One region of the Rossellomorea sp. GCM10028870 genome, then DNA from elsewhere that is predicted to be linked to it. Evidence: riboswitches for the same ligand, from Rfam matches in the RefSeq annotation. Region 1 holds a riboswitch; each other region holds the start of a gene.

The links. A riboswitch is a leader RNA that binds a small molecule or an ion and turns the genes downstream of it on or off. The one in region 1 is predicted to bind S-adenosylmethionine.
Region 2: another riboswitch for S-adenosylmethionine. It lies ahead of ACFQWC_RS14560 (methionine ABC transporter ATP-binding protein); the one in region 1 lies ahead of ACFQWC_RS22015 (Na+/H+ antiporter NhaC family protein).
Region 3: another riboswitch for S-adenosylmethionine. It lies ahead of mmuP (S-methylmethionine permease); the one in region 1 lies ahead of ACFQWC_RS22015 (Na+/H+ antiporter NhaC family protein).

The regions. Positions count from the first base shown of each region.
Region 1 covers NZ_JBHTGN010000007.1:51,684-56,683, reverse strand. The annotation lists gene ACFQWC_RS22025 (divergent polysaccharide deacetylase family protein) at 1-86, shown strand, start outside; gene ACFQWC_RS22020 ((S)-benzoin forming benzil reductase) at 191-946, shown strand; gene ACFQWC_RS22015 (Na+/H+ antiporter NhaC family protein) at 1,355-2,671, opposite strand; SAM riboswitch class I at 2,761-2,867, opposite strand; gene ACFQWC_RS22010 (MFS transporter) at 3,313-4,485, shown strand; gene ACFQWC_RS22005 (hypothetical protein) at 4,637-5,000, shown strand, end outside.
Region 2 covers NZ_JBHTGN010000003.1:128,813-133,812, reverse strand. The annotation lists gene ACFQWC_RS14580 (YusG family protein) at 325-561, shown strand; gene ACFQWC_RS14575 (toprim domain-containing protein) at 738-1,097, shown strand; gene ACFQWC_RS14570 (thioredoxin family protein) at 1,103-1,417, shown strand; gene ACFQWC_RS14565 (SCP2 sterol-binding domain-containing protein) at 1,668-2,018, shown strand; SAM riboswitch class I at 2,118-2,224, shown strand; gene ACFQWC_RS14560 (methionine ABC transporter ATP-binding protein) at 2,377-3,399, shown strand; gene ACFQWC_RS14555 (methionine ABC transporter permease) at 3,396-4,064, shown strand; gene ACFQWC_RS14550 (MetQ/NlpA family ABC transporter substrate-binding protein) at 4,080-4,907, shown strand.
Region 3 covers NZ_JBHTGN010000002.1:218,991-223,990, forward strand. The annotation lists gene ACFQWC_RS11920 (glucoamylase family protein) at 1-628, shown strand, start outside; gene mmuM (homocysteine S-methyltransferase) at 699-1,649, opposite strand; gene mmuP (S-methylmethionine permease) at 1,618-3,030, opposite strand; SAM riboswitch class I at 3,125-3,230, opposite strand; gene nei (endonuclease VIII) at 3,369-4,193, shown strand; gene ACFQWC_RS11940 (isochorismatase family protein) at 4,288-4,860, opposite strand; gene ACFQWC_RS11945 (protein adenylyltransferase SelO) at 4,990-5,000, opposite strand, start outside.

The sequences.
Region 1 (5,000 bases):
TTCCACTTTATGAGAAAAAAGCATCCATTGTACCACTGTCAGATTTAATACCTGAATATCATTTGATTGATGAGAGCATGCCTTGATGGTGTGCTCTTTCTTTGTAAATCTTCTGTTAAACCAATGCTTATTTATTTGATATAAGAAGACCCTCCCTTATAATCAGAAGGTAAGAAGGAGATGATTCGATATGGATTATGCAATTGTAACGGGAGCAACAAGAGGCTTAGGTGAATCGATCGCCAAGCTATTTATTGAAAAAGGCATAGGGTTGATCAATGTTTCCAGATCAAATAACGAAAGACTGCAAAAGCTTGCCGGGGAAAAAGAGGTATCGTATGACTTCTTTCCATGCGATCTTGCACAATCAGGAGAAACAGAAGCGGTCTTCCGTGAAGTGGGGACGAAGGTATTCGGATATCAACCGGACAGAGTCTATGTTGTCCATAATGCCGGTGTGGTGACACCAATCAATCGGTCTGGTGAAGTAGAAAACCAAGCTCTCGAAACGAGTGTGCATGTGAATTTACTTTCTCCCATGATCTCTACCAATGAGATGATAAAAGCAGCACGGGGTTCTGACTCGAAGATGATCATGATCAATATCAGCTCAGGAGCAGGAAGTCGCCCTGTTTACGGATGGAGCACGTACTGCGCAACCAAAGCCGGTGTGAACATGCTGACAGAAACCATAAGCTTAGAGCTTTCTAAAAAGCATAGCCGCCATCAAGCGATTGCCTTCAGCCCGGGTGTGATGAATACGGATATGCAAGGAGAAATCCGTTCATCCTCTAAAGAAGCCTTTGTCGATGTAGAAGCCTTTCAGCGATATAAAGAGGAAGGCATGCTTCGTGAAACAGATACGGTGGCAGATGCACTGGTCAAGCTTGTGACAGAAAGCGAACTTGAAAGTGGTAAGCTTTATCATGTAAATGATTTATTATAAAAAGAAAGCAGATTCCTGGAAGGGGATCTGCTTTTTGAATTTTGGGCTGTAAACAATAATGATTAGCGGTATTCACAATTTGGCACAATAAACTGCAAAAGTGGCACAATTTTGGATGAGAGTGGCACAAGTTTCCTCGAAAGTGGCACAACAAAAATATCCACGGCCCTACAATTAAGGTTTAAAAGGCAAAATCGGGGGTTTTTATGGGAATGTGCTGATGAAGTGGAAAATTTTTAACCAACAACACAAAAAAGTCCAAGTTTGAATAAAAATCAAAGAAGATTTGCCGAAATGATTTAATTCGTCTCCTATATTTGTTATTTTCGTTCATCAACCTACCGTGATAACTCTCTTTTCGCAAAAAAGAGACAAACCCCAAAGGATTTGTCTCTCTACTCTCATTTATTAAGATCGCACCGGGTTTGCGTCAGGTGCTGTTTTGCGTGTGAATTTTGGTAGTGCAAATCGAATGGCAATAATGCCGCAAACAGCAATTAAGATCGGGTAGAAGGCATATGGGATAATGCTGACCGGTGATATGCCTGCCACTTCAGCCACTAACAGAGCCTGCGCTCCGTATGGAATTAACCCTTGAACGGAACAAGAGAAAATATCAAGGATACTGGCTGATTTACGGGCGTCAACTCCATAGTTTTCACTAATTGTTTTAGCAAGGGGGCCGGCAATGATGATCGAAATCGTGTTGTTTGCTGTGCAAAGATTAGTAGAACTCACTAATCCTGCTGTAGCAAGCTGTGCTCCCTGAGGAGACTTGATTTTGCGGGTGGCGTGATAAAGTAAAGCCTGAATCCCGCCGTTATGACGGATTAGTTCAACAACCCCGCCAATCAGTACAGAAAGGATTACAATCTCTGCCATGCCAGTCATCCCATCGGCTACACTCCCGAAATAACTTGCCGGGGTAAAGCTTCCATCAATGAATCCAATAATTCCGGCTAAAACAATTCCGCCTAACAATACAACAAACACATTTAGTCCTGCAAGAGCACCGATGATCACTCCAAGGTAAGGCAGGATTTTAATCCAATTAAAGCTTTCCGCTCCGACAGTCGATTGATTCCCCATAGTAAGAACAAGAAGAATCACCATTGTGATGATTGCCGCAGGTAATACAATGAAAAAGTTGACTTTAAATTTATCCTTCATTTCCGTTTTCTGTGTACGAACGGCTGCGATTGTCGTATCAGAAATAAATGATAAGTTATCTCCGAACATCGCTCCTCCAATGACTGTTGCCATGGCAAGCGGCATGGAAATATCTGTTCCTGAACTAATCCCGACACCGATTGGCGCGAGTGCTGCGATCGTCCCCATGGATGTTCCCATCGATAACGAAATGAAAGCAGCGATAATGAATAATCCTACAATAATCAAGTTACCAGGCAGCACGGAAAGGGCAAAGTTTACGGTAGAATCAACAGCTCCCATCTTTTCAGCTACTCCTGAAAAAGCTCCTGCTAAAAGGAAGATAAAGACCATGATCATGATATCAGGATGACCGGCTCCTTTAGCGAAACGCTCAATCTTAGCCGTTAACGTCTCTTTCCGGTTCATCAACAGACCTACAACGGATGCAATGATAATTGATACTAATACAGGAAAAGCATAAAAGTCTCCAGAAATGATGCCTGCTCCAAGGAACAGAGAAACAAATATAATTAAAGGCAGTAATGCCAAAAAATTTCCTTTTTCTTGATTCATTCCTAACACTCCTTTGTCATTGTTCAATTTCGTAAAATACAAAAAACCTCTTCAAAAATAAGAAGAGGTTTCAATAGAACGAAACACTCCTCTTATCTTTCAAGCTTTACGCTTGCTGGATGTGGCACAGCACTCAAAGCCTGAGTCCGCTGCCGAGACATCGCAGGGCCAGTCCCTCCGTCTCTCTGGATAAGAAGATATGTTATTTAGTTGATTTAAAATATACTTCCATACTTTAAAGGGTTTACTCAAAAAAGTCAAACGGGAATTTTTGAAACAAAAGCGGAGGCGGCTCGCTCAGGCCCGACAAGCATAAGACGAGAACGCCGGAAAGGCGCCTTTTGCCTTTATGGTGTTATTGGCTTATGACCTCGAGGGACTAGCCGCCTTAGCTGGCCGAAACAAAAGCGGAGGCGGCTCGCTCAGGCCCGACAAGCATAAGACGAGAACGCCGGAAAGGCGCCTTTTGCCTTTATGGCGTTATTGGCTTATGACCTCGAGGGGCTAGCCGCCGTAGCTGGAAGAAACATTCAAAGCTCTAAAAATGCATGACTTTATCCATAATAAGGTATAAACTCATAGACAATTGAACGTTCAAGGTCTACTATAAGGAAGACAAAAAACATCTGGGGGATACGGTAGTGGAAAGAACTGTACGAAATCAAATTTTCACCTTACAAGGATTTTATTTATTAACGTTCTTCGGTGTTGGTAGTTTATATCCCTTACTCAGTGTGTATTTGAGTGAAAGCGTTGGATTAAACGGATATCAGATTGGAACGATCATGTCTGTAGGTCCGATCATGATGATTTTCTTCCAGCCGATTTGGGGAATGGTGAGTGACACGACCAATCGTCCCACCTTGGTTCTTGGTTTAACCTCTTTAGTGGCTGGGATCTTTGCACTCGGTTATTTGTTTATGGACTTTTACTATGGTCTGCTTATCGTGGCCATTTTAGTTGCAATCTTTCAAAGTGCAATCATTCCGGTTTCCGATAGTATTAGCTTGAAGTATACAAGTAAAGTCCGGTATAACTACGGAAATATCCGTCTGTTCGGTTCATTGGGCTTCGGGATTGCTGTCTTTATAATGGGGAAACTTTCGGAAGGTTTCATCGGACCCACCATCATCTTTTACTCTTTCTTTATCTGTCTGGTACTTTCAGGATTCCTTTCCTTTCGGTTTCCTAAGGAGAGAGCGGCAGCAAAGCTTGATTTAAAAGCAGGGATGAAAGAATTATTTACAATGAAGAAATTCCTCATTTTCTTAGCTGTAACCTTCTTAGTATTCGGTCCAAACCTGGCCAATAATGTTTACTTCGGCTTATTTGTTGAGGATTCTGGGGGGACGTATGCCGGAATAGGTCTTGCGTTTTTAATCGCCGTTTTATCAGAAGTGCCCTTTATGAGGATTGCCGGGGGATGGATTGATAAGTTCGGACTATTAACGGTGGCTGCGTTAGCAGGTGCTGCGTCCATGCTCCGCTGGCTCTTTTACTTTACGGAACCTAGTCTTTGGCTGGTCTATTCATCGGCTGTGATGCAAGGACTTGCCATTGGGTTATTCATTCCGGCGGGCTTACGTTACATTAAAGAAATCACGCCTTCCCACATTACAGCAACAGCCGTTACGGTATATTCAGCAATCGGAAACGGACTGGGGAATTGGTTCAGTACCTTTGTTGGCGGTTTTATCTATGAAACGTACTCCATTTACACGGTGTACTTATTCTTCGCAGTCCTATCCCTATTAGGTATTTTCCTTTGCTTCGTTCTCATGAAAGAAGAAAAGAAGAATGCACTTGCATATTAATATGTTATTTCAAGGCGTCTAATGAGAGTCTCTCTCCTAGATGCCTTTTTTATTTGTTAGAAAATTTAAATAAATTAAAATAAAGGAAGGATTTACCTATGTCTGCGTGTAATAGTATATAGAAGCAGAAAATTTTGTGGGTGATGACATAATGAGGATCACAGGGGTTTTCATAATAGGAATTTTCCTTTTACTTACAGCATGCACACCTGAGCAGACATATCAAAAAGACCGATCAAACAAGACAGAACTCACGATTAAACCTTATAAATTAAATGCAAAAGAAAAAGAGCTGATTATGTTCACCGGGATTCAGGATATTCAATATTTTGAGTTAGACGGAAGTCTTGGAGAAGAGGATGATCTGCAAAAAACGATTGAGGTATATGAAAATGGCAAACAAGTGGAGAACGAGCCTTTTTCTTCTAATCAAATGGAGCACCTATTCAAGCATTCTCTCTTATCCTTTGGATTTACTTCAGATGATGAGGAAAAGTTAAAGTTTATACATGGCA
Region 2 (5,000 bases), on a different contig from region 1:
GTTCTTAATATATAGACTGCCAGTGCTGTGTGATTCAGTGTGAACTAGGTGGTGAGGGGAAGTTCTCCTCTTTCAGCTAGTATTCGAACGAGCAACCCAGCTTAGCAGAACGGGGCCTCATGCTTAGAAGGTTGATTGGAGCGGAAGGTGCTCGACTCCTGCGGGAATAGCGGGAAAGTTGAGACCCCACAGGGCAAAGCCCGAGGAGGCTCAACTCACGCCCCGCGGAAAGCGAGCACCTGGAGCGGAAATCAACCACTGCACGCTTTATTAAAACAACAAAGTTTACGAAAAATGCCTTCTAAAAAGAAAGGATGAATACGTATGGTGCTCAAGCCTAAGAAATTAGATGTAACCAACAGGGTGACAGGAAAACTGAAAAATGGTGAAGTAGAACTATATTTGGATAATCAGCCAATCGGCAGAATGGCTTTACCTCTTGATGGATTAAGCATGGAGCCAAACTTTGAAGCAAAAGAAAATAAAATTTATCAAAGCTACACTTCCACGGAAGGCGATCAAGCAAGATACACAGATTGTGATGAGGGTGGCTGGTGTTAGAAATGCTCATGGTGCCAGATTCGACAATGAATCTGGCACCATTTGTATAAGCAGATAGGCAAACCACTTGCGCATTTTTTTATAAACATGAGAAAATATAAGTAGAAAGTGGACATCATCTCTTGTTATTTGAATATACTATCGTAATCTTATTTCTGAAAGATAAGGTGATGATCATGATGGAACTTGACGAAAAAGTAATCATTGTCGAAGGAACAACTGACAAACGAAAAGTGAAAGATATCATCAAAGAACCGATTGAAATTATTTGTACAAACGGGACCATTAGCATTACGAAAATGGACGAACTCATTGATGCATTATTGGAAAGGGATGTCTATATCCTCGTAGATGCTGATGATGCAGGTGAAAAATTACGAAAGCAATTTAAACGTGAGTTTCCTGAAGCTGAACATTTGTACATTGATCGTATGTACAAGGAAGTGGCAGCAGCTCCCGAGTATCACCTGGCGTCTGTCCTGATTGGAGCCAATATAGACGTTCATAAAGAATATTTAGGAAAAAGGATGATCTAGTTTTGATTGAGGTAAGTAATACCGAAGCATTAAACGATCTGATTGAAGGCCATACGCTTGAAGCCGTTTACCTTTATACACCGATGTGTGGCACCTGTCAGGTGGCAAGTAAAATGATTGACGTAGTGGAAAAGCTTCCGCAATCTTTTCATTTTGTGAAGGCCAACTTGAATTATTTGCCCCAATTTGCAGAAGAACAATCCATCGAAAGTGTACCCTGCTTGCTTTTATTTAAGGATGGAGTCGAGTGGGAGAGGATTTATGCCTTCCAATCCGTGCCATTTCTATATGAAACCTTAAACAAGATCACTGATCGTTAGAGGGATAAGAGACCTTTTGGGAGAAGGTCTTTTTTATATGTCTCTTTCTAAACGATTTTCTTTCTACAAACGAAGACATATTTCTCGGGAAATATTGCGAATGGCATCATTTTTTGACTAGTATCCATCCAAATTCTTACTGTTCGACAAATTAGATGAATACGTTCAAAACATGTCGAGAAAGTATAAAAGGGAAAAATACCTAAAAGTGGAATTGTAATAATATAGAAGTTTCACTGGGAGGGTATTCATGCGAATATATTTAGAGGAATTAGTAGATCAGTGTCATTCAAGATATCACTTACGACTCTTATTTCCAGACAGCCCATTTGTTCTTCATTTTGATTGTGGAAAAGATTTGTACGGTATTTCTATTTCGAGCAAGGGATGCGATGTATTAGATGATTTGAGTGAAGACGCTCATTTCGTAATTGAAGGAATGGAGGAAAAAGTGGTTTCCCTACTCACAGGGGAAGAACGGTTGTCTCAACTGATCGAAGCCGGGGTACTTGAAATCAGAGGAGGGTATCGACCGCTTCTATTTGTTGAATCTGTCCTTTGGCTTACGAGGTCAAGGGGAAAAGAGCCGGTAAAAGTTTAAAAAATAATTGACACACTCTATAACCGATGATAGAATCTCTCTTGTAGCAAATTTTCAGAGTCTTTAACTATTTAAAAAAATTTAATAATCGATACTTTACTCTTATTAAGAGAGGTGGAGGGACGTGCCCTATGAAGCCCGGCAACCGTCAATGAAAATTGAAATGGTGCCAATTCACTCAAAGCATATGCTTTGAAAGATGAGAGAAAGGATAGTCCTATATGATTATGCCTTTCTGCTTATCGCAGAGAGGCATTTTTTAATGATTTAGAAAAAGATGACGGGAAAATGCCAGCTATGTGCAACCATAATCTTGATTAAACAGGTCGTTTTACTCCGAAAGAAGGTGGAATACAACATGATTACCATTTCAGATGTGAAAAAAATCTATCAATCCAAATCGGGTCCAATTTCAGCCGTTGATGGCGTCAATATCGAGATTGCCCAAGGAGAAATTTTTGGAGTGATTGGCTATAGTGGAGCAGGTAAGAGTACGCTGATCCGCATGCTCAATGGTCTCGAAGTTCCTACAGAAGGAATAGTGGACGTGAATGGTCAAATCGTTTCCCGGGTAAAGGGTAAAAAACTGCGGGAAGCAAGACAGTCGATAGGCATGATTTTTCAACACTTTAATCTCCTCTGGTCTCGTACAGTATTAGAAAATATACAGTTCCCATTAGAAATTGCTGGAGTACCAAAGAAAGAGAGACTCCATAGAGCCAATGAATTATTGAAGCTTGTAGGATTGGAAGGCAGGGGAGATGCCTATCCTTCTCAACTGAGCGGCGGACAGAAACAACGAGTGGGGATTGCAAGATCCCTTGCTAACAATCCCGATGTCCTTCTATGTGATGAAGCTACTTCCGCTCTAGATCCACAAACAACTGATTCCATTCTTGATTTATTGGTGGATATTAATAAACGCTTAGGGCTGACGATTGTCCTGATCACTCATGAAATGCACGTGATTCAGAAGATCTGTCACCGTGTCGCAGTCATGGAACAAGGAAAAGTCGTGGAACTCGGGGATGTATTGGAAGTGTTCCGAAATCCACAAGAGCAAGTGACAAAGCGTTTCGTGAGAGAAGTCTCGCAAGTAAAAGAAACGGGTGAAACCATTGATCACCTATTGATGCAATATCCTAATGGGAAAGTGTTGAAATTTACTTTTGTCGGTGAATCAACTGAGCAACCGCTTATCACCACTCTGATAAGGAAGTTTGACTTAGACGTAAACATCCTTCAAGGACAAATCTCCCAAACTCAAAAAGGTGCCTATGGAACGTTATTTGTTCACCTTGATGGGGATGAACGGACCATTAAAGATGCATTGACGTTTGTTCAAACGCAACTGGTTCAAGTGGAGGTGTTAAGAGGATGATTGAAAATTTATTTCCAAATGTAGATTGGGAGAAGATGTGGGAAGCAACCCTCGAAACCCTGTATATGACCGGGATGTCTGTAGTGATTACCTTTGTACTCGGAATGATCCTTGGGATTTTGCTCTTCCTCACCTCTAAGGAAAATCTATGGGATAACAAACTGACATACACGATTACAAGTGCAGTCGTAAATGTGTTCAGATCGATTCCATTCATTATATTGATCGTGTTGTTAATTCCGTTCACCAAGTTTTTATTGGACACAATCCGTGGAGCGAATGCAGCTTTGCCGGCACTGATCATTGGAGCTGCTCCGTTTTACGCCCGTATGGTAGAAATTGCTTTAAGAGAAGTGAACAAAGGCGTCATCGAGGCCGCGAAAGCGATGGGGGCGAAAACGAGCACAATTATCTGGAAAGTCCTGATCCCGGAATCCATGCCGGCTTTGATTTCAGGAATTACAGTAACAGCGATTGCTCTCGTTGGATATACGGCAATGGCCGGGGTCATCGGAGCAGGCGGTTTAGGAAACCTGGCCTATTTAGATGGCTTTCAACGAAGCAGGGAAGACGTGACGCTCGCCGCAACCATTATGATCTTACTCATTGTGTTTGCGATTCAAATATTAGGTGATTTCTTTACAAATAAATTAGATAAACGGTAAAAGGAGAGAAATATCATGAAAAAATGGGTAGCAGGAGTTATTGCAGCAACAAGCATTTTTGGATTGGCAGCATGTGGGAGTAATTCAGAATCAGGAGGAGGCAGCGACGAGAAAGAATTAGTGGTTGGAGCTTCCAATATTCCTCACGCTGAAATTCTTGAACAAGTGAAGCCTTTATTAGAGGAGAAAGGTATCAATTTAGAAATTGAAACGTACCAAGACTATATCTTGCCAAATAAAGATCTGGATAATGGGGATATTGACGCAAACTATTTCCAACATGTACCGTACTTAGAATCTCAAAAAGCGGAACACGGTTATGATTTTGAAAATGCTGGCGGCATTCACATTGAGCCGATTGGCGTTTATTCTAAAAAGTACAAATCCCTTGAAGAGCTGCCTGAAGGTGCAACGATTCTAATGAGTAATTCTGTAGCAGATCACGGACGTATTCTTACGTTATTAGAAGAAAAAGGTCTTATTACATTGAATGATGGAGTAGACAAGACAAAAGCAACGCTGGAAGACATTAAAGAAAATCCAAAGAAACTAAAATTCGATTACGAATATGAAGCAGCTCTTCTTCCACAATTGTATGAAAATGAAGAGGGAGATGCTGTTCTGATCAATTCCAACTATGCGATCGATGCAGGTTTGAATCCTTTGGAAGATTCGATCGCCATTGAAGACAGTAATTCTCCATATGTGAATGTGATTGCTGTGAATAAAGGTGACGAAAACAAAGAGGAAGTGAAGGCGCTTGTTGAAGCTCTTCGTTCAAAAGAAATCCAGGACTTTATTAAAGAGGAATGGGACGGGGCAGTTGTTCCGGTGACCGAATAATTTCATATAGCGTAAATAAGAAACCCGATTCTGATTGATCAAAATCGGGTTTCTTTTCTGGATAAGTACTTACCGTATTTTTTTTAAACATAA
Region 3 (5,000 bases), on a different contig from region 1:
CTGGGATTGGCAGGCTCAAATTCCTGAAGGATATACAGAAACATATGACGGCGTAGATGTCTTCGAAGGACATTACAGCTACAAGGGCACTAAATATGTACCAAGCTGGGGAGGAAGCATGTTTGAAGCATTGATGCCACAGCTTGTACTGAAGGAGAAAGAACTCGGGAAGAACGCACTTGGCTTGAACAATAAGCGTCATGTAGACATCCAGATTCAATATGCTAAAGAGCAAGGGTATGCAGCCTGGGGCATGTCACCAGCAGCCACACCGGATAACTATTCAGAATTTGCCGCTACTCCATTAGGCATGGACGGCTATAAGTCAGATGGCACTGTCACTCCACACGCCACTTTCCTTGCACTTGAATACGCACCGATGGAAGCGTTCAAAAACATCCAAGCGTTGAAACGTTTCGATATGTACGGGAAATACGGCTTCCTTGATTCAGTCAATGTGGAAACAGGTGAAGTGACACAAGCCTACCTCGCCTTAGATCAAGGTATGACAATGGTCTCAATCGTCAATTATTTAAAAGATGGAGTCATCAGAGATTACTTCCATCAAGATCAAATCGGGAAATCACCTGAGGACCTGCTGATAAAAGAGACGTTCTCTATTAAATAATGTAGCGAAGATAATGTAAAAGCCCAAGTGGATGTATTACTTGGGCTTTTTGTATTTTAAGTGTTACTGCCTACCTCCATCTCTTCGCCAACGCCTCAATTTGACCCGGATCCGTCCGGCAGCAACCACCAATGATACGGGCACCTGCCTCGTACCAAACTACTGATTGCTCATCAAACGCCGAGCACCCTTCCTCCCCATGCCACGTTTTGGTCTCAGCATTGTAAGACTCACCTGAGTTCGGGTACACGATGAGTGGTTTGTCAGTGTTTCTGCTTAATACGCTTATCGCCTTCTTGGCCGCAGGAATTGGTGCACAATTCACACCAATTGCAGCGATTTGTTCATCGTCATTGAACACACACGCGCACTCTTCAATCCCCGTTCCATCACTTATCGTCTCTCCATCCTTTAATGAAAAAGACAGCCAGGCGCAGGTATCTGGAAATTCTTTCAGAAGTGAAGCTAGTACCTTTGCTTCCTGCAAGGACGGGATGGTTTCGAATGCCAACAAATCAGCACCCGCCTCCACTAATGCCTGGATTCTTGGAAAATGGAAATCTGCTAAATGTTGATCACTTACTCCATAGTTCCCAACGTATTCAGAGCCGTCAGCAAGGTATGCCCCGTAAGGTCCTACAGAACCTGCAACGATTGGTTTCGGCCGATTCGCATTGCCCTTCTCTTCCTTCCAGAATTCATCCCGGGCCTGTTTGGCAAGAGTAACCGTTCTCTTGATTAATTCCAGCGCTTCAGGTTTCTCTATTCCTCGCTTTTTAAAACCATCCACCGTTGCCTGGTAGCTGGCTGTAATCGCACAATCGGCTCCTGCACGGAAATAATCAGCATGAACCTTCTCAATCGCTTCCGGTTTTTCAAGAAGTATACGGGCAGACCAAAGGGAATCGTTTAAATCAAAGCCATGGGATTCCAGCTCTGTGGCTAATGCTCCATCTAAAATCAGTGGGGAATGTTTTTGTAAAATACTATCAATGGGATTTAGCTTCAGTTGATTCGACATAACCTTTTCCTCTTTTCTTTACGTATTGTGTTAGATAATAGCTTCCATAGCAAAGGACGATAAACGGGATTCCGCAATAAAGGGCTATCCTCTGAGTGGGATCAAAGGCAATGCCGATACAAGAAGCTAGACAAAGCAGAAATGACGCAATGGGAACGAGTGGGTAGAGCGGCGTCCGATAAGCCAGATCTTTCACATCGTTTCCTTCCTTTATATACTGTCTTCGAAATAGAAATTGGGCAGCACTAATGCTCATCCACACGATCACTACCGCAAGGCCTGAGACCGAAACCAATACGATGTAGACCGTTCCCGGTGCAATGATGCTTGAAAGCAAGGCCAGTCCCCCTCCCAGCATGCTGCATACAATCGCATTGAGAGGGACTCCCCTATCAGTCAATTTGGCAAAGATCGGTGAGATGGTTTGCTTATCTGCCAGCGACCATAGCATTCTGGAAGAAGCATACAAACCTGAGTTTGCGGCTGATAAAATGGCCGTTATAATAACAAAATTCATGATATCGGCGGCATATGGGATTCCAATCCGTCCTAGCACCGCTACGAAAGGACTTTCCAATATACCGGCTGACTGGCTCGGTAATAAAGCAGATAATACGACAATCGTCCCTACATAAAAGATGATCAATCTCACAAGCGTGGTGCGGATAGCTTTAGGAATCGATTTTGATGGATTCTCCGTTTCTCCCGCCGCAACCCCGATCAATTCTGTTCCTGAAAAGGCAAAGTTCACGGCAAGCATGGTCATCAAGATGGCAAATGCCCCATTCGGAAACAACCCTGAACTTGTGATATTCGAGAAAAACGGAGCGGGCTCTGATTGACCGAGAGGGATGAACCCGACAATCGCCCCTGCCCCGATCACAATAAACGCAACAATCGAAATCACTTTTACTAAAGAAAACCAAAATTCAGATTCAGCAAAAAACCGCACTGACAATGCATTAAGTCCAAAAATCAACGCAGCAAAGACCGCGCTCCATATCCATACACTAATCGAAGGAAACCAGCGCTGCATCATCAAGCCAGCCGCCGTAAACTCCGACCCCAATGCCACTGTCCATGTCAGCCAATATAACCAGCCCACCGTGTAACCGGTGCCTGGACCAATGAACTTTGCAGCATAACTATGAAAGGATCCCGTCTCCGGCATATGGACAGAAAGCTCGCCTAAGCAAAGCATCACAAGATAAACAACCAGCGCCCCAATCAAATAAGCAAGGATCGTCCCAAACGGTCCAGCCTGATGAATCGTATAACCCGAACTCAAGAATAGCCCGGTTCCGATCACCCCTCCAAGAGACAGCATCACCAAATGCCGTGTCTTCATCTTCCTTTTAAAACTCTGACCTGCGTGTTCCATAAAAAAACACCCTTCCTCCTGAATATATTGTGGAATAAGTGGACAAACAAAAAACGCACCCTGAACGAGTGCGTCACCGACAAATAAAAGATTGCTCCTATCTATCAGGTTTGAATCACCCGCTGGAATTAGCACAGTATCTTCACAGACCTGTTGCTGAGGCTTCAAAGGGCCAGTCCCTCCACCTCTCTGGATAAGAAAATATGTAGATTTTTTAAAACTTTATCAATATATTGGAATAATGTCAAGAACATGAAACAGATGAGCAGCCCAGCCTATCCGAATGTTACTTCGGAAAGAAAAAAGGGAACAACTATACTAAAAAAGGAGAAACTGCCATGCCAGAAGGTCCGGAAATCAGAAGAGCTGCAGATGGAGTAGAGCGCGCTCTTAAAAATAAAAACGTACAAGATGTGTACTTTGCCTTCCCTCATTTAGAAGAGTACGAAGACCTTTTAAAAGGATCGATCGTGACCAGAGTGGATACGAAAGGAAAAGCCATGCTTATCCGCTTTGACAATGGCTACACCATTTATTCACACAATCAACTCTATGGAAAGTGGTACATCAGGAACCTTTACAATTATCCGAAGACAAACCGCCAGCTCAGATTGGCTCTACATAATGAGAAAAAGTCGGCACTTCTTTACAGTGCATCTGATATTGAAGTCCTCCGTGATGAAGAGGTACCTGAGCATCCTTTCGTTGCAAAAGTGGGACCCGATATTTTGAGTGAAGAAGTAACAGCGGACGAGTTGCTCCAAAGAATGAAAGACAAACGATTCTACAAAAGAAAGTGGTCGATTCTTTTATTAGATCAAGGGTTTGTAGCAGGAATCGGGAATTATTTGAGATCTGAGATCATGTTTGCAGCAGGCATCCACCCTTCTCTCCGTCCGATTGACTGTACGAAAGATCAATTGATGAAAACATCAGAGGCAATCATTCATTTAATGATGCAATCCTATAAGACTGGGGGAATTACAAACGATCTTGAACTTGTTGATAAGTTAAAAGCTCAAGGAGAGAAGCGCTCAAAATATCGACATTGGGTATTCAATCGGGAAGGAGCATCATGCTTTATTTGTGGGAGTGAAATTGAGAAGACGGTCGCAGCTTCGAGGCGGTTGTATTTTTGTCCGGTATGTCAGGTTGGGAGATAGGTTCCCTGCACCCCCTCGCCTCCCATGAACAAAGATAACTGTGTTACAGTAAAAAGCTCATCTCATCAGATCTGACAAAATGAGCTCTTCTATTCTACATTCCGTATTTCTCCCGATAATAATCATGCTTCGGCTGAAACAACTCTTCATCGGATTGTCTGACGTCGGAGAAATGATCTACATTATAATGACCATACAAAGCCTTGTTATGGTGCTGGATGATTTGTTCAGCCTTCAACACGGATGAATCCTTCGTTGAGTGACCATCCGATACCAGGGTTACATCCAATCCATTAACCGTTGCATACCGAACAGCGGTGTCGATACAATATTCTGTTTGGCAGCCCATGATGACGACATGTTCAACCTTATTGTCTTTTAAAAAGCTTAATAAAGGCGTACCATAAAACGAATTTGTCGCTAATTTATCATACACAACAGCGTTGTCCGGAACATGGATCTCCCTGTGAACCTGGAATCCGTCACCTTCCCCGCCTCCGACATCCTTATCCCGTATAAAGACGGGATGAGCACCCGCTTCGGCTGCCATTTGGATGACCCGATTGATGGTTTCAATCAGCCTCTCTTTTTGGAATACAGCTTGTTCCCCTTCATTTCCTTCAATTAATTCCTGCTGGGCATCAATCACGAGCAATGCTTGGTTCAATAGAAAAACTCCTTTATCTCCATTTTCTCCTCAACTATCTTTGAATAGTTTCGACTTATCAATGAGAAAGTCCTCTTACACACAAAAAAAACAGGAAACCTTTTGGGCTTCCTGTTACAGGTTCATTCTTCATGTACCGC